4 regions of the Agrobacterium sp. CG160-95 genome follow, and region 4 is predicted to be linked to each of the others. Evidence: riboswitches for the same ligand, from Rfam matches in the RefSeq annotation. Region 4 holds a riboswitch; each other region holds the start of a gene.
What was found. A riboswitch is a leader RNA that binds a small molecule or an ion and turns the genes downstream of it on or off. The one in region 4 is predicted to bind cobalamin.
Positions count from the first base shown of each region.

Region 1: another riboswitch for cobalamin. It lies ahead of nrdH (glutaredoxin-like protein NrdH); the one in region 4 lies ahead of bluB (5,6-dimethylbenzimidazole synthase).
Region 2: another riboswitch for cobalamin. It lies ahead of ACQZ63_RS08960 (ABC transporter substrate-binding protein); the one in region 4 lies ahead of bluB (5,6-dimethylbenzimidazole synthase).
Region 3: another riboswitch for cobalamin. It lies ahead of ACQZ63_RS02895 (CbtB domain-containing protein); the one in region 4 lies ahead of bluB (5,6-dimethylbenzimidazole synthase).

Region 1 covers NZ_JBNWDU010000001.1:1,341,853-1,346,119, reverse strand. The annotation lists gene ACQZ63_RS06685 (ABC transporter permease) at 1-395, shown strand, start outside; gene ACQZ63_RS06680 (ATP-binding cassette domain-containing protein) at 395-1,177, shown strand; gene ACQZ63_RS06675 (nucleoside triphosphate hydrolase) at 1,174-1,803, shown strand; cobalamin riboswitch at 1,935-2,158, shown strand; gene nrdH (glutaredoxin-like protein NrdH) at 2,415-2,636, shown strand; gene nrdI (class Ib ribonucleoside-diphosphate reductase assembly flavoprotein NrdI) at 2,649-3,047, shown strand; gene nrdE (class 1b ribonucleoside-diphosphate reductase subunit alpha) at 3,035-4,267, shown strand, end outside.
Region 2 covers NZ_JBNWDU010000002.1:490,670-494,936, forward strand. The annotation lists gene argE (acetylornithine deacetylase) at 1-1,067, opposite strand, end outside; gene ACQZ63_RS08955 (GNAT family N-acetyltransferase) at 1,279-2,157, shown strand; cobalamin riboswitch at 2,197-2,432, shown strand; gene ACQZ63_RS08960 (ABC transporter substrate-binding protein) at 2,598-3,629, shown strand; gene ACQZ63_RS08965 (FecCD family ABC transporter permease) at 3,626-4,267, shown strand, end outside.
Region 3 covers NZ_JBNWDU010000001.1:569,512-573,778, reverse strand. The annotation lists gene ACQZ63_RS02910 (LysE family translocator) at 1-569, shown strand, start outside; gene ACQZ63_RS02905 (c-type cytochrome) at 685-1,119, shown strand; gene ACQZ63_RS02900 (c-type cytochrome) at 1,206-2,126, shown strand; cobalamin riboswitch at 2,218-2,442, shown strand; gene ACQZ63_RS02895 (CbtB domain-containing protein) at 2,609-2,791, shown strand; gene ACQZ63_RS02890 (CbtA family protein) at 2,802-3,518, shown strand; gene ACQZ63_RS02885 (hypothetical protein) at 3,523-3,837, shown strand; partial or broken gene ACQZ63_RS02880 (type 1 glutamine amidotransferase family protein) at 3,954-4,267, opposite strand, start outside.
Region 4 covers NZ_JBNWDU010000005.1:261,884-266,150, reverse strand. The annotation lists gene ACQZ63_RS18590 (DUF2865 domain-containing protein) at 1-848, shown strand, start outside; gene bluB (5,6-dimethylbenzimidazole synthase) at 918-1,634, opposite strand; cobalamin riboswitch at 1,733-1,918, opposite strand; gene ACQZ63_RS18580 (TolB family protein) at 2,047-2,877, opposite strand; gene ACQZ63_RS18575 (VOC family protein) at 3,070-3,447, shown strand; gene ACQZ63_RS18570 (NAD+ synthase) at 3,597-4,267, opposite strand, start outside.

The DNA.
Region 1 (4,267 bases), on a different contig from region 4:
GGGGTCGACATCTCTATGCAGTGGGTGATGATCCCGACGCAGCCGAACTGGCCGGCGTTAACGTCAAGCGCATGCTGACGACCGTCTACACACTTTCCGGGCTTATCTGCGCCTTCGCGGGCTGGGCTCTCATCGGCCGCATCGGCTCGGTATCGCCGACCGCCGGTCAGTTCGCCAACATCGAATCCATCACCGCAGTGGTCATCGGCGGCATATCGCTGTTTGGCGGACGCGGCTCGATCATGGGCATGATCTTCGGCGCGCTGATCGTCGGTGTCTTCTCTCTCGGCCTGCGACTTATCGGAACAGACCCACAATGGACCTATCTGTTGATCGGCGTCCTTATCATCTTGGCTGTCGCAATCGACCAGTGGATCAGAAAGGTAGCAGGCTGATGGCAAAAGAACCTATCCTCACAGCACGCAATCTCGTTAAACGCTACGGTCGTGTGACTGCGCTCGACAATGCCGATTTTGACCTTTATCCGGGCGAAATCCTCGCTGTCATCGGTGATAACGGTGCTGGAAAATCCTCTCTCATCAAGGCGATTTCCGGTGCGGTGACACCCGATGAAGGGGAGATCAGGCTGGAAGGCAAGCCGGTACAGTTCCGCTCGCCGATCGAGGCGCGCAAGGCTGGTATCGAAACCGTTTATCAGAACCTTGCGCTGTCTCCCGCATTGTCCATAGCCGACAATATGTTTCTCGGCCGTGAAATCCGCAAACCCGGTATTCAGGGAAGCCTGTTCAGGGCACTGGACCGTCCGGCGATGGAAAAGTTTGCCCGTGAGAAACTCTCTGAACTCGGCCTGATGACGATCCAGAACATCAATCAGGCGGTGGAAACCCTCTCCGGCGGCCAGCGCCAGGGTGTTGCGGTGGCGCGTGCAGCCGCCTTCGGCTCCAAGGTCGTCATCCTTGACGAACCGACGGCGGCGCTCGGCGTCAAGGAAAGCCGCCGCGTTCTCGAGCTTATTCTGGATGTGCGCGCGCGAGGGCTACCGATCGTTCTCATCTCGCACAACATGCCGCATGTTTTCGAGGTTGCTGACCGGATTCATATTCATCGGCTGGGCAAGCGTTTGTGCGTCATCAATCCGAAGGACTATACCATGTCCGACGCCGTCGCCTTCATGACGGGCGCCAAGGAAGCGCCAAAGGAAACGCTGGCCGCATGACGCTGAAGCTTGAAACGATCGTCGAAGACGTTCTTCGGCGGGCAGAGGGTAAATCTCGTTTTATCATTGCCATTGCCGGTCCCCCTGGGGCCGGCAAATCCACGCTGGCGGATGCCCTGTGCGGTGCCCTCTTGGCGCGCGGCGAGGCTGCGGCTGTCCTGCCCATGGACGGCTTCCATATGGATAACGGTATTCTCGAAGAACGGGGGCTCTTGCCGCGAAAAGGCGCACCGGAGACCTTCGACGTGCGCGGCTTTCTTGATATCGTCTCCGCAGTTCGTCAGGGCGGGCAGGAAGTTCTTGTCCCGGTTTTTGACCGCTCCCGCGAAATTGCCATTGCCTCCGCTCGCGCCATCGCGCCAGAAACACGCTTCATCCTTGCCGAAGGCAACTATCTGCTGTTGAACGAGGCGCCGTGGACGAAGCTTTCCGGCAGCTTCGATCTTGCCGTCTTCGTAGGCCCATCCGTTGCGGTGCTCGAGGAACGCCTGCGGGATAGATGGCAGGGCTATGGTCTCGATGCGACCGAGATTCACGCCAAACTGTTCGAAAATGATCTTCCCAACGGAAAGCGGGTGATTGAGAACTCCCGCCCCGCCGATATTCGCATCGATATCTGGGAATAACCCGCTGCTTCCGTCCGTAGGCGGCATGGAGCATTCACCGTTAAGCCTTTGTTGACCATGTGTTGAATCTTTTTGATCCACAGGGTGGGGCTTTAGCATGTCTAATTATTGACGAAAAAAATTCATCATATACTATATGTGGTGTTCAAGGTTCTTTCGATTCGCAAGCGTCGGGAGCTAAGACGGGAATTCGGTGCGTAACACCATTATGGTGAAGCAATGCCGAAACTGCCCCCGCAACTGTAAGCGGTTAGCATCGTTCCGATTTGAGCCACTGGCGCTAAAAGCTCCGGGAAGGTGGGAATGGATGTTTTGACCCGTAAGTCAGGAGACCTGCCTTGAGCGAAAACGTCCACGGGCGGGGTGTCCGGAAGGAAGGTGTATGACGCAAATGAATTGCGTGCGCCCTTTTCTGCCCCCTCCAGAACAAGCTTCGGGGTGAAGTCATGCCAGTGCATTTTTATAAGTTTCTACGCTCGTCGGCGTAGACAGAGATCTTACGCGGCCTCACCCGCGCGCCTTGCCAGAATGACAGAACCATCGCCACCCGCTTGTGATTGCAGGCGGGCAATGTTGAGCCGTGCGTAAAAGCGGCTTCGAAAGAGGAAACAATGACCGTCACCGTTTACAGCAAACCCGCCTGCGTCCAGTGCACTGCCACCTATCGTGCGCTTGACCGCATCGGTGTCAGCTACGAGATCGTCGATATCTCCGAAGATGCGGATGCCCTCGATCGCGTTCGCGGCCTTGGTTACATGCAGGTTCCCGTGGTCGTTGCCGGCGAACGCCATTGGGCGGGTTTCCGTCCGGACATGATTGGCTCGATCAGCTGAGGAGGCGATGCGATGGGGCTGATCGTCTATTATTCCAGCCGGTCTGAGAACACTCATCGCTTCCTTCAAAAACTGGGGCGACGATTGCTTCGCCTGCCGCTCGGCGCCGAGGAAGACGTTCCTCACGTGTCGGAGCCCTATGTTCTCGTCACCCCCACCTATGGGGGCGGCGGCATGAAAGGAGCGGTACCGAAACCGGTTATCCGGTTTTTGAACGAGCCCTCAAACCGAAATCTCATTCGCGGCGTCATAGCGGCGGGAAATACGAATTTTGGCGCAGCTTTCGCATCCGCCGGAGATATCGTGTCGCGTAAATGCGCGGTGCCGTTTCTCTACCGCTTCGAGCTTCTCGGCACAGAGGAAGATGTCGCCAACGTCAATCATGGATTGGAACGATTTTGGACACGCTGACCTCAAGCGCGGTGCGCAACACGGATGCCAAACAACAAGTAACTGCCGCGCAGAAACACCTGGACGCGGGACTGGACTATCACGCGCTGAACGCGATGCTGAACCTCTACGATGAAAACGGGAAGATCCAGCTCGACAAGGACCGCCTTGCGGCACGGCAATATTTCCTTCAGCACGTCAATCAAAACACGGTGTTTTTCCATAATCTCAGGGAAAAGCTCGATTATCTCGTGACCGAGGGATATTACGAACAGGAGGTGCTGGACCAGTATTCCTTCAATTTCGTCCGTGACCTCTACGACGAGGCCTATGCCAGAAAGTTCCGTTTTCCGACATTTCTCGGCGCCTTCAAATATTATACGTCCTATACGCTGAAGACTTTCGACGGAAAGCGTTACCTGGAGCGTTATGAGGACCGCGTCTGCATGGTGGCGCTGGCTCTGGCGCGTGGCGACGAGCAACTTGCCCGCGATCTGATGGATGAAATCATTTCCGGCCGCTTCCAGCCGGCAACCCCGACCTTTCTCAACGCCGGCAAGAAAAGCCGCGGTGAGCTGGTTTCGTGTTTTCTGCTGCGTGTGGAAGACAATATGGAAAGCATCGGCCGGTCCATCAATTCAGCATTGCAGCTTTCCAAGCGTGGCGGTGGCGTAGCATTGTCCCTGACCAATATTCGCGAAGCCGGCGCGCCGATCAAACAGATCGAAAACCAGTCCTCCGGCGTGATTCCTGTCATGAAGCTGCTGGAAGATTCGTTCTCCTACGCCAACCAGCTTGGCGCGCGCCAGGGCGCTGGCGCGGTCTATCTGCATGCCCATCACCCCGACATCATGCGTTTCCTCGATACGAAACGTGAAAACGCCGACGAAAAAATCCGCATTAAAACCCTTTCGCTCGGCGTGGTGATCCCCGATATCACCTTCGAACTCGCGAGAAACAACGAGGATATGTACCTGTTCTCGCCGTATGATGTTGAGCGGGTCTATGGCGTGCCGTTTACCGAGATTTCCGTCAGCGAAAAATATCAGGAAATGGTCGCCGACAGCCGCATCCGCAAGAAGAAGATCAAGGCACGCGAGTTCTTCCAAGTCATCGCAGAAATCCAGTTCGAAAGCGGTTACCCCTATATAATGTTCGAGGATACGGTTAACCGCGCCAATCCGATCGCCGGCCGTATCAGCATGAGCAATCTCTGCTCGGAAATTCTACAGGTCAGCGAG
Region 2 (4,267 bases), on a different contig from region 4:
CCCGTCGTTATGAACTCGTCCGGCTTGTGGGCGCGGCCGATATCTCCTGGTCCGCAGATGATGGCGTCGATGCCCGCCGCCTGGAACAGCCCCGCCTCCGTGCCGTAGCTGACGGCGGCGAGACAGGGGGTGCCGGTCAATTCCTCCAGAAACAGAACAAGGGGAGCATTGGCTGCAAGCGAAAGCGCCGGATAATCGCTCATAGGCGTCCACTCGATATCGACACCCTTTGCTGCAAGAACCTCGACGCTTGCGCGAATCGGCCCGAGCAGTTCAAGCGGCGATATGCCGGAAATCGCCCGCGCTTCCAGCTCGATGGCCGAGAAATCGGGGATGATGTTGATCGCCTGGCCGCCCTTCATCGTGCCGATCTGCAGCGAGGAATAGGGCGGCTCGAAAGTCGCTTCAAAGGGGCCTTTCGTCAGCTCATGTGCCGTCTCCACGGCCTTTGCCATGATGCCGGTCATCAGGTGAATGGCATTCACCCCCTGATCAGGGCGGGACGAATGGCCGGAACGGCCACGGATGGTAATGCGAGCTGCTGCTTTGCCCTTGTGTGCACGAACCGCCCGCATATTGCTCGGTTCGCCGATAATTGCGCCCGCCGGTGCGGCGCACAGTTCAGGCAATCTGGCGAGAAGATGCGGAACGCCACGGCAACCCGCCTCTTCGTCATAGGAAAAGGCGATATGCACGGGACGTTTCAGCGCCATGCGCGAAAATGCAGGCGCCGCGGCGAGAACCGTGGCCAGAAAACCCTTCATGTCGGTGGTTCCGCGCCCGTAGAGACGATCATTTTCCGCCCGCAGTGTAAAGGGATCGGAAGACCATTCCGGCTCGCTGGCGGGTACGACATCCATATGGCCGGACAAAACATAGCCGGCGCGATCGGCCGGGCCGAAGGTGGCGAAGAGATTGGCGCGGTCGCCCTCCGGTCCCGCAAGCAGCGATACTTTCGCGCCGTGGCTTTCAAGATAATCGGCGATCCAGCCGGCAATATCGCCATTGGCGGTTCCAACGACCGACGGGAAACCGACGAGACGCTCAAGGATTTCGATTGCGTTCAATGGTCGTCTCCGCTGACCGGATTGTCATCCCGAAAGCTTAGAATGGCCTGCCACGTTTATCTGCTGAAATGCGAATGATTTCGGTAGATTGTTGTGACCTTCCAGTGCTTTCAGAAAATTCGTGCTGGCGTAACCGGCTACCGTCGGATGTCGTGGGCTAGGCCGGGACCGGATGAAGGTTGTGAGCCGTAGGGGATGAGGGCCGTTGGTTATGGACCTGCTCAAAGTCGATAGTTTCGAGCTGCGGACCGTGGATATCGCGGACGTGGATGCCGATCATCTGCATGCACTCTCCATGGCCGTCGGATGGCGATATCACGCGAATGAATGGTGTTTTCTGCGGCAATGCGGCGTGGGTCTCGCTGCGCTCGATGAGATCGACCGTGTTGTCGCAACCGCGATGCTCTTTCCCTATGATCAGGGGTTTGCGACGCTTGGCATGGTCATTGTTTCCCCCCGTTTGCAGGGGCAGGGCGTAGCACCATGGCTTGTGCAGAAACTTGTCGCGAAATTCCCCACTGTCTCCCTGCGGTTGAACGCGACGGGAGCGTCGCGGCGGTTGTTTTCAAGGTTGGGTTTTGCCGGTGATACGGAAAAAGTATATCTGTTCCGGGGAAGGGCGAATTGCCTTTTCGAGATACCGCCGCCCGGCAGAAAACAACGAATAGAGCCGTTATCCGCAGATCATCTGACTGATGTGGTGGAACTAGACCGGGCGGCTTTTGGCGTTTCGCGCCGGAACGTTTTACAGCGACTTTTGACGCAGAATGCGGGTTACGGTGTGTTTGAGGCGGACCGTCTTACCGCTTTTGCGCTGCGCCGTGCGGCGGGGCGGGGCCACATTATCGGTCCGGTCGTTGCGGGTGCGGACATGGATGCGATTGCGCTTGTGAGGCGGCATTTTACCGATCTGGACGATGAGCTGGTGCGTCTCGACACCATCAGCGACAACAATCTCTTTATTGATTTTATTGCGCAATCCGGGCTGGTGGTGATTGAAACCCTTACCACGATGTCCAAAGACGCGCCGCAACCGGCGCCTTCCGGCGCTACAAAAATTTTCGCGTTGGCGGGTCCGTCTTTGTGCTGAGCTGCAGCACTATCGCAATTGACGCCCCGGCGCTTGCCCCTTATGTCAGAAAGCGACGGTTCCTGAAGCCGAAGGGCAAAGGGATTAATAGGGAACATGGTGCGGGTGATTTCTATCGCCCAATGCCGTGGCTGCCCCCGCAACTGTAAGCGGATTGCCGCTCATCCTCGTGACGCCTGAAACGCGTCATGCCACTGCACCCTTCAAGGTGCGGGAAGGCAGATGAACGGCGCATATTCGTGAGCCAGGAGACCTGCCGTCATAATATTGACCATCGTTACGGGCGGGGATGCCCGGAAGAGGAGCTGATTATGACCTTTCCGTCCGCGGAAACGTATTTAGAGTCCCGTTCTCCATCTCCACACTTGTTGTCGCTCTGTCACTACGCGTTTTGACGCGCGGCCTGCGGATCACGCCACTTTATTTAGACTGGAGAACATATGTTTCATTTCAAACGCCTGCCGGTTTCCGCCGGTCTTCTGGCTGTCGCATTAGCGGCCTTGCCCGCCGGTGCCGCTCAGGCTGCCGAAACCACCTATCCGCTGACGATCAATAGCTGCGGCCACGAAATCACCTTCAAGCAGGCGCCCGCCCGCACAGTATCGGTCGGCCAGAGCACGACCGAGGTTCTCTATCTGCTCGGCGTGGCCGACAAGGTGGTAGGCACGGCGCTGTGGATCGGCCCGGTTCTGAAGGGTTACGAAGACGCCAATGCCAAGGTGGAGCGGCTTGCCGACAATGATCCGAGCTTCGAGGCGGTGGTTGGCAAGAGGCCGGACCTCGTGACGACGCAGTTCCAGTGGCAGATCGGTCCCGAAGGCGTTGTCGGAACACCGGAGCAATTCGCCGAACTCGGTATTCCCGTTTATACCTCCCCTGCCGATTGCATGGGCAAGGACAATTCCGGCGGCGGCGACGGCGTGCGCAAGTCCGTTTTCACCATGGACCTGATCTACCAGGAGGTCCGCGACCTTGCGAAAATTTTCAACGTGCAAGATCGCGGCGAGGAAGTCGTTGCCGACCTGAAAAAGCGTGAGGAAGCCGCCCGCGCCAAGATCGCTTCGGCGAATGGCAAGATTTCAGCAGTCTTCTGGTTCTCCAGCGCCGAGTTGGATATCGATCCTTACGTGGCGGGCCGCAATGGTGCGCCGGGTTACATCATGTCCGCGCTCGGACTGAAGAACGTTATCGAAAGCGATGAGGAATGGCCGACTGTTGGCTGGGAAACCATCGCCAAGGCCAATCCGTCCGTGATCGTTGCCGGCAAGATGGACCGCCGGCGTTTCCCCGCCGATGATGTCGCCGTCAAGCTCAAGTTCCTCGCTACCGATCCGGTTGCCAGCATCATGCCCGCCGTCAAGGCGGCCCATGTCTTCGAAATGGACGCGCAGGCGATGAACCCGACCATCCGCACGATCGAAGGCATTGAAACGCTGGCCGAGGCGATTTCCACAGCCGGTCTCGCCAAGTGAACGGTCTTTCCGTCAATCTCGGCAGGGCGGGTCTGGCTTTTGCCGCACTCGCCCTGCTGCTCGTCGCACTGATGGCCGGTGCGGCCATCGGCGAGACTGCCATTCCGTTCGACGTGGTGGCAAAGACCATTGCCAATCGTGTCTTCCATGCGGGTTATCCGCTGGAGCCGCTGGATGAGGGCATCGTCTGGAGTTACCGCCTCAGCCGCGCCGTTGTTGCCGCGTGCTGTGGCGCCTCGCTGGCGCTGGCCGGTGCGGTGCTTCAATCACTTCTGCGCAACCCGCTCGCCGATCCCTATATCCTCGGTATTTCCGCAGGCGCCTCAACCGGGGCCGTGGCCGTGGCGCTTCTGGGCTTCGGGGCGGGGTTCCTGACGATGCCGGCCGGCGCCCTGATCGGGGCTTTTGTGGCTTTTTCGCTTGTCAGCCTTCTGGCGGTGCGGGCAGGGCACGGCAACAGCGCCATCATCTTGGCGGGGGTCGCCGGTTCGCAACTGTTCAACGCCATGACGTCGTTCATCGTCACCAAATCCGCCAATGCCGAACAGGCGCGCGGCATCATGTTCTGGCTGCTGGGCAATCTTTCGGGCGTGCGCTGGCCGGATGTCTGGCTGGCTTTGCCGGTCAGTATTGCGGGT
Region 3 (4,267 bases), on a different contig from region 4:
CGGGCATGGATATGCTGTTCGTGCTGGCAAGTGCGTTGACGGGTGGCAAAAGAGCCGGGCTTTCCGCGGCAAGCGGCATGAGCGCCGGCGGCATGGTGCATTCACTTTACGGTGCGTTGGGCGTCGGCATGCTTGCCGCCTGGATGCCGTCGCTGTTCCTGCCGCTGCTGGTCGCCGGCGCCGCTTACATGGTCTGGATCGGCATCGGCCTGATGCGCAGCGCCATTACCGTCAATGGCGATGAAGCGCAGGCGAGCGCCTCTGTCAGAAAGGCGTTCTGGCGGGCCGTGCTCACCTGCCTTTCCAATCCGAAAGCCTATCTCTTCATGATGGCGATCTATCCGCAATTCCTCAAACCCGACTATGGTCCAATCTGGATGCAGGGTCTGGTAATGGGCGCGATGGTGGCCATCACGCAGTTCACGGTCTATGGCGCTCTGGCGCTGACGGCGGATAAAAGCCGGGCATGGCTCGTTTCCTCGCCTGCCGCGACGATTTTCATCGGCCGCGCCGCCGGTTTCATGCTGATTGCCGCAGCCCTGGTTACGCTTTGGGAAGCACTCTCCTAGACTTCTGTTTTCTTGGGGAAATTCACTGCAATGTGACTTCTTTTCGCCATGCGGAAAGGGCATCCTCGCGCCGTTATCGCGCGTTCGGCATCTGCCGGAATCAAGGAGAGAATGTATGAAACTGAAAACCATCGCGGCGGCCATGCTTTTCGGCTGTCTTTGCGCCGGAGCGGTCTACGCTGCCGGCGAAGTCGAAAAACGTGAAGGCATGATGAAGCAGATCGGCGGCTCCATGGGGGCGCTTGCTGCCATCTCCAAGGGCCAGAAGCCTTATGACGCCGAAGCCGTAAAGGCTGCCGTGACGACCATCAGCACCAACGCCAAGGCTTTCCCCGACCAGTTTCCCCCGGGCAGCGAGACCGGCAGTGCTGCGGCACCCGCGATCTGGGAAAATTTCGATGACTTCAAGTCCAAGGCCGCCAAGCTCGGTGCCGATGCGGACAAGGTCCTCGCCAGCCTTCCCGCCGATCAGGCAGGCGTCACCGCCGCCATGCAGACCCTCGGTGCCGATTGTGGTGCGTGCCACCAGACCTACCGTCTAAAGAAGTGATCCTATTAAGAACGCCGCTTCCCGGCGGCGTTTTTTTCAGCGGGAATGATGCCTGATCTCATCAGGTGATAATGGGGAGAGGGGTCATGGCCTCCATTTGGACGAAGCTCGCGGGCGGGATCGCGGTGGCGGCCATTGCCGGTTTCGGCATTTTCGCCTGGGTCACCGCGCCTGTGCGTCAGGCACCCAGCCACTGGGTGAGCCTTGGCGAGCCGGACCTTGCCAATGGCGAAACGCTGTTCTGGGCGGGCGGCTGCGCAAGTTGCCATGCGGCACCAGATGCCAAGGGCGATGCGCTTTTGACGCTTTCGGGCGGGCAAGCGTTGAAAAGCCCCTTCGGCACCTTCCATGTGCCCAATATTTCCTCCGATCCGCAGCATGGCATTGGCGGCTGGACGCTTTCGGAATTCGGCGATGCGATGACGCGCGGCGTCGGCAAGAACGGCGAACATCTCTACCCGTCCTTCCCTTACGCCTCCTATGCCCGCATGACGCAGAAGGACATCAACGACCTCTTCGGTTATCTGCGGGTTCTGCCCGCCAGCCAGAATGACGTGCCGGATCACGAACTGCCGTTCCCCTTCAACATGCGCATGGCATTGGGCGGCTGGAAATTCCTCTATTTCGATACATCCGCGCCACCCCGCGTCGAGCTTGCCGATGCCAATGCCGAATTGCTGCGCGGCCAATATCTGGTGGAAGGCCCGGGCCATTGCGGCGAATGTCACACGCCGCGCAATGCGCTTGGTGGTTTTCTCGATGGCAAATGGCTGGCCGGTGGTCCAAATCCCGAAGGCGAGGGCCGCATTCCCGATATTACCCCCGGCTCGCAGAGCGTCGGAAGCTGGGAGGCGGCCGATATTGCCAACTATCTGGAAACCGGCTTCACCCCGGAATTCGACAGCGTCGGCGGCTCCATGGTCAAGGTGCAGCAGAATATGGCGCATCTGACGGCTGATGACCGCAATGCGATCGCCGCCTATCTGAAGGCCATCCCGGCACGGTAGCCCTTTGCCGTCATGCCGGACTTGATCCGGCATCCAGCCACGGCGCGCGATTCTCACGCCGGCCTGCCATTGACTCCCACCCACACCCATCGGATAACGATCCTGTGATGGTTCCTTCCGGGCGTTCCGGAAGGTGAAAAGGGAACACGATAGGGAGACATCCTCATTCGTGGCTGCCCCCGCAACTGTGAGCGGAGAGCCTGAAACGAAATGCCACTGGTAAGCATCTCGCCGGATATGGGCGAGGGCAATGCCGGGAAGGTGTTTCAGGTTTTGACCCGTAAGCCAGGAGACCTGCCATCACGGAAATGTCCATGCCGGCGGGGTGTCCGGAAGAGCGGAATTTCAGGGTGGTGGTGCTTGAACGTGCCGCCCTGTGTCAGTCTCGTATCCCCGTGGTGAAGTGTATCGCATGCGGCTGTACGGCGTTTGCCGTTCCGCCGCGTCTAAAGGCGCGGGGTCGCGCCGTAAGAGGGGTCACCATGTCCATCAACCAGAATACGGTAAATGCCGCCGTTTCAGCAAAAACGGGGAGCTTGGCGCAATCGCTGACGGCGATCGTGCTTGGTCTGTTCGTCGTCGGTTTTGTCGGCTTTTCGCATGTGGAAGCCGTTCACAACGCTGCGCATGACACACGTCATGCCAATGCTTTCCCTTGCCATTGAGGGAAAAAGCATGTCGTTCTTTCGCAATATCGTTTTTACCGCCGTCCTCGTCGGCATCGTTGGCGGCTTCGCCGTTTCGGCCATGCAGGCTTTCGGCACCACGCCGCTGATCCTGAAGGCGGAAACCTATGAAAATGCGGGTGGCGAAGCGCCCCACAGCCACGATGCTCCGGCCACGACCGGCGCTGCCGTTCCCGCGCACGAACATAACGAGGAAGCCTGGTCTCCGGCCGACGGCCTCGAGCGCACCGCCTATACGGTCGCCGCCAACGTGCTGACCGCCATCGGTTATGCACTGGTGCTCACCGGCCTCATCTCGCTACGCGGCACCGATGCCGGCTGGCGCGAAGGCCTTTTGTGGGGTGTGGCCGGTTTTGCCGCCGTCATGCTTGCGCCGATGATCGGCCTGCCGCCGGAACTACCGGGCAGCCCGGCGGCCGCGCTTGAGGCGCGTCAAATCTGGTGGCTTTCGACGGTTGCGGCGACCGCAGGCGGCATTGCGCTGATCGCATTCCGCCGCGAACCCTGGGCAATCGTGCTCGCACTGGTGTTGATCGTTGCACCACATGTGGTGGGCGCGCCCCTGCCGCCGGAAGGTGAACATGCGCTGGCACCGCTGCCGCTGGAACGACAGTTCATCGTTGCCGCCGCCGTGACCAGCTTTGTCTTCTGGGCCTTGCTCGGAACATTGAGCGCGTTTTTCCTGAAGCGCTTCCAGCAGGCTTGAAACCATGCAGGACGCAGCCGAATGGAGTGAGGAACTCGACGCGCTGCGTTTTGCCGTTCCCGGTCACGGCGCTTTCTGCGCCGTGCACCGCCTTGCCTTCAAGGCAGTCCTCGTCGTCAGCCCGGAACGGGAAGCGGCGCTCGCCTATTTTCATGACAATGAGGCTGCCTTTACGGCCGCAGCCCTTGCCAAGATAAAACGCTCGGCTTTACCGGCCGGTCGCAGTCTGCATCTCAACAGCCGCGATATCCGCCGTGCGATTGCGGGGGAGTGCGGGGATGTCGCGCCCCGTGTCTGCCGGGTGCTTGATCAGGGGTGATTTGTGATGGTCTCGCGGCTTAACTTCTCCACCACCCTCATTCCTGTGACAAGCACAGGAATGAGGGTGGGAGGATCCGCAAAACTCTCGACACCAAGGTGAGCTTCACCGGTGTTCGCCGCAAAAATTCCAAGTTCCGCCTCGGCTTCCGGACCAAAGAGGCCGAGGTGTTTCAGAATTTCCACTGCGAAACTGACCGGTGCACTGCCGGCTGCGGTTACGATGCCGCCATCGCTGACCGCCTTCGGCTGGTCGCGATAGAGCGCTTCGCCGCGATAGGACGGAGAGGCCTTGTGAGAGGCGAGCGAATTGCCGGTATGGGCGACGTCATCAAGGGCGCCCGTGCCTGCAAGCGCGCTGGCAGCCGCGCAGATGCCGGCAACCAGTCGGCCCTTCTCGCGAAACCGCTGTACCAGCCCGCCAAGATCGA
Region 4 (4,267 bases):
CGAATGCCGAACTCTGCGCGGAGATCAGCGACGCGATGGCGGATGCGCAGAGCGAACGCGATGCCATCATCCGTGACCGCGACTATGCCATGGCGGCCCAGGGCAGCGATGATGGCGACATCAGACGCCAGCGCATTCTCGCCGCACTCGACGCCAATGGCTGCAGCGCCATTCCGGAAACGGAAGCGCGCCAGCCGACGGCACCCGATGTGACACGTTACCCCGACGCCTTCGGCGAACAGGGCAACCCGCCGGGACAGGCAGGGCTTTCGACCTACCCCAATGCCGCTGCGGAGGGCGGGCTCAGGACGCTGTGCGTGCGCACCTGCGACGGCTCGTTTTTCCCCATCGCTTCCAATGCCTCGCCGCTCGATTTCCGTGCGCAGGCCGAACAATGCCAGAAAATGTGTCCGGGTACGCAGACGGAGCTTTATTTCCACTCCATGACGGAGCAGGAAACGGCTGACATGGTCTCGGCTGAAACAGGAAAGCCCTATAAGGACCTGCCGACCGCCTTTGCTTATCGAAATGCCTCAACGAAAGCCCCAGGCTGCGCCTGCAACATGGCCGCCTATCACGAGGAGATGAAGCAGCAGGAGGCTGCGCGGCCGGAAGCTGAGAAACCCTATTCCAGCATCACGACCATTCCACCACCGCAAGGTGACACCCCCAAAAAACCCACCGAACTGCAGCAGGCCGCAAAGCCGCCGGAACAACCGGTTCCGGAACGCGACTATGACCCGAACAACAGCAGGGTCCGCGTCATCGGCCCTAAATTCCTGCCCGACCAGACAGGCCGGATCGACCTGAAGAACCCGGCGCTGAAGGGCATTCAGCCGCAGCAATAGCTCCCATCAAGCACGCGGTATGGAGTTGGCAACGCTCTATCTCACTCACAAGGCGGTCGCGTGTTCTCTTTACCGCCCGCCCCAGCGATTGCGAAACACCAGCTCCTCCAGCGGCACGCGCTGGCGCCAACCCTTCACCGCCAGTTCCGGCTCGGTATAAAGTGTATCGACGCGGCCGAGGCATAGCCAGGCGACGATCTCGATGTGGTCCGGGATTTCCAGAATGGTCCGAATGTCGCTATCGTGGAAAATGCTGACCCAGCCGACGCCGATGCCTTCGGCGCGCGCTGCAAGCCAGAGGTTCTGGATGGCGCAGACGGTGGAATAGACATCGGTGCGCGGATTGTGGGTACGGCCCAGCACCACCTTGCCGCCACGCGTCGGATCGCAGGTGACGCAGATGCTGAGCGGCGCCTTGCGGATGCCCTCAAGCTTGAGGCTGCGGTAAAGCGCCTGCTGCTCCCCCTCGAACATCGCCGTCGCCTCGCCATTGGCGCGGCTGAAGGCAACCCAGGCTGCCTGCCTGACCGCACCGTCAGTGACGAGCGTGAAATTCCACGGCTGCATGAAACCGACCGAGGGCGCGGAATGCGCCGCCTTCAGCAAGCGCTCGACCACATCTTCCGGCAATGGATCCGGAAGGAACTGGTCGCGCACATCACGGCGGGTTTCGATGGCACGGTAGATCGCCTCTCGCTCCCCCTCGGAAAACGGGTAGGCGGGCGAAAGCGCGTGATCGAATGCATCGGCGTCGAGCGAACTGGTCGCGAGTGGATCGGTCGGCATCGTCTATCCCCAACAATGCTGGCGCGCCGCCACGAAAACCGGCTCCGGTTTTCGCCTGCACGACGCGCTGCTGCAACAACCTGCCGCCGTCCACGCGGTCTGGTCTATCCTGTCAGGCCGGTCTTCTGACTCGGCTTCATCCGCCCACTTTCGCCTTCCCGAATGGATTCAGTGGCATCAAGAAAAAGGGCATCCGCCTCACAGCGCTGGGCACGTTCCGGTCTTGCACCGGATTCCCGATTCTCCCGCCCTAAAGGGCAGGCACCTGACGAAGAAGCTTATGAGCAACAAAGATTGCAAATACAAGTATCTTGCGCAGCGATGCGGCAATGTGACCGTGGCCACCTCACCGGCGTATTGCGGCCTTCAGCCGCCGCGCAGAAGCGCGCCGGCTGAAGCACTCCCTACCGCATCACCCAACGGGAAAATACCGCACATAAGCGAACTCATCCCCGTCCGGTGACCAGTTGGGCGAATTCATCGTTCCCTGCCCGCCGAAAAGGTCAAACAGCGTTTCGGCATTACCGCCATCCATATCCATCAGCCGCACGCGCACGTTAAGGTCGCGCGGATGGTCGAAGACATCGGCGTCGTAGGAGACGAAGACGACCTTGTCACCGCTGGGGGACGGATGCGGGAACCAGTCGCCGTAGGCGCTGTCGGTGATACGCTCGACGGCCGAGCCATCCACCCGCACGCGCCAGATCTGCATCTGGCCGGTGCGGCTGGAGTTGAAATAGATCCATTCTCCATCCGGCGAATAATCCGGCCCGTCATTGCGGCCCTCACCATGGGTAAGGCGTGTCTCAACGCCGCTGTCTATGTCCATGGAATAAATATCGAAAACCTGATCGCGAATGCCGCAATAGGCGAAACCTTTCCCGTCCGGCGACCAGCCGTGCCAGTAGGACGGAAGGTTCTTAGTCATCAGCCGCGGCGTTCCGCCCGTCGAAGGCAGCAGATAGATGGCACTCTTGCCGAACTCCACCTTGTCGGAAATGGCATAAAGCGAACCGTCAGGCGAAATGCCGTGGTCATTGTTGCAGATTGTCGCAAAGCCAGTATCGACCTTTTCAGGCGAAGGGTCGCCGGCAAGTGACAGGCGATAAAGCAGACCGTCGCAGTTCAGAAGCAGGTATTTCCCGTCCGGCGACCAGTTCGGAGCCTCGAACAGCTCCGGCGTCTGCCAGACCACCCGCATCTGCCGAGTGCGGATGTTGAAGATTTCGATGGAACTGCGCATGCTGCCTCCCGGGCCTGTCGATCGTCTGGCGTGGAGCGTTGAATGGCACAACCATTCCGTTTGCATCCGCCACCGCCGTAATTATGATCCTATTGCCGCAGGCACCGCCCTGCAAATTCAAATAGGAAAAAACAGCAGCGTTCCGGCACCGCCCGCACCCCTGCCCGTTTCTCCCAGATCCGAGGTTCCGCGATGAACACCATCGCCGATCACGGCATCCGCTTCGGTCGGATCGCCGCAATGCTTCCTGTCAAGAATATCGAGAAGGCCCATGACTTTTATGTCCGTGTGCTGGGCTTCGAAAAGACCTTCGAAAACGGCAACCCTGTCGGTTTCATGATCCTGAAACAAGGTAACGCCGAGTTGCACCTGACATTGCAGTCAACGCACAAACCGGCCCCCTTCAATGTGGCGCATATGCTGGTCAGCGACGCCGACGCGCTGCATGCGCTTTGCAAAAGCCACGGGCTTCGCATCATCAAAAGTCTGCAGGACAAGGATTATGGCCTGCGGGCCTTCGTTTTCGAAGACCCGGATGGTAACCGCATCGATGTGGGGCAGGTTATTTAACGAGATAGGGAGACGGCGCGGCGTGTCCGCGCCGTTGGAGGAAAAGGATGCTTCTTCGCCATCGATATATGGCGAAGCCGCAGCATCCGCACTCCGTCACCCCGAACTAGATTCGGGGTCCAGCAAGCTCCCTCCATGCCCTCCTTCGACTACCTGTCCCTGAACCGGTTGGTAATCGGATAACGGCGATCGCGGCCGAAGTTCTTCTTGGTGATCTTCACCCCGGGCGCGGATTGGCGGCGTTTGTATTCGGCGAGATAGAGCAGATGCTCGATCCGGTGCACCGTCGCGATATCATGGCCACGCGCGAGGATTTCCTCGACCGACATTTCCTTTTCCACCAGGCACTCCAGAATATCGTCCAGCACCGGATAGGGCGGCAGCGAATCCTGGTCTGTTTGGTTGGGTCGCAATTCGGCGGATGGCGCCTTGGAGATGATATTGGCGGGGATCACTTCGCCGGACGGCCCGAGCGCGCCGGGCGGCACATGGGAATTGCGCCAGCTGGAGATGGCGTAGACCTGCATCTTGTAGAGGTCCTTGATGGGATTGAAACCGCCATTCATGTCGCCATAAAGCGTCGCATACCCCACCGACATTTCCGACTTGTTGCCTGTTGTCACCACCATCGAGCCGAACTTGTTGGAAACAGCCATGAGAATGGTGCCGCGTGTTCGGCTCTGCAGGTTTTCTTCGGTAATGCCTTCTTCCGTGCCTTCGAACATTTCCGAAAGCGCCGACAGGAACCCATCCACCGGTTCGGCAATCGGCACGATATCGTAACGGCAGCCGAGCGCTCTGGCGCAATCGGCTGCGTCCT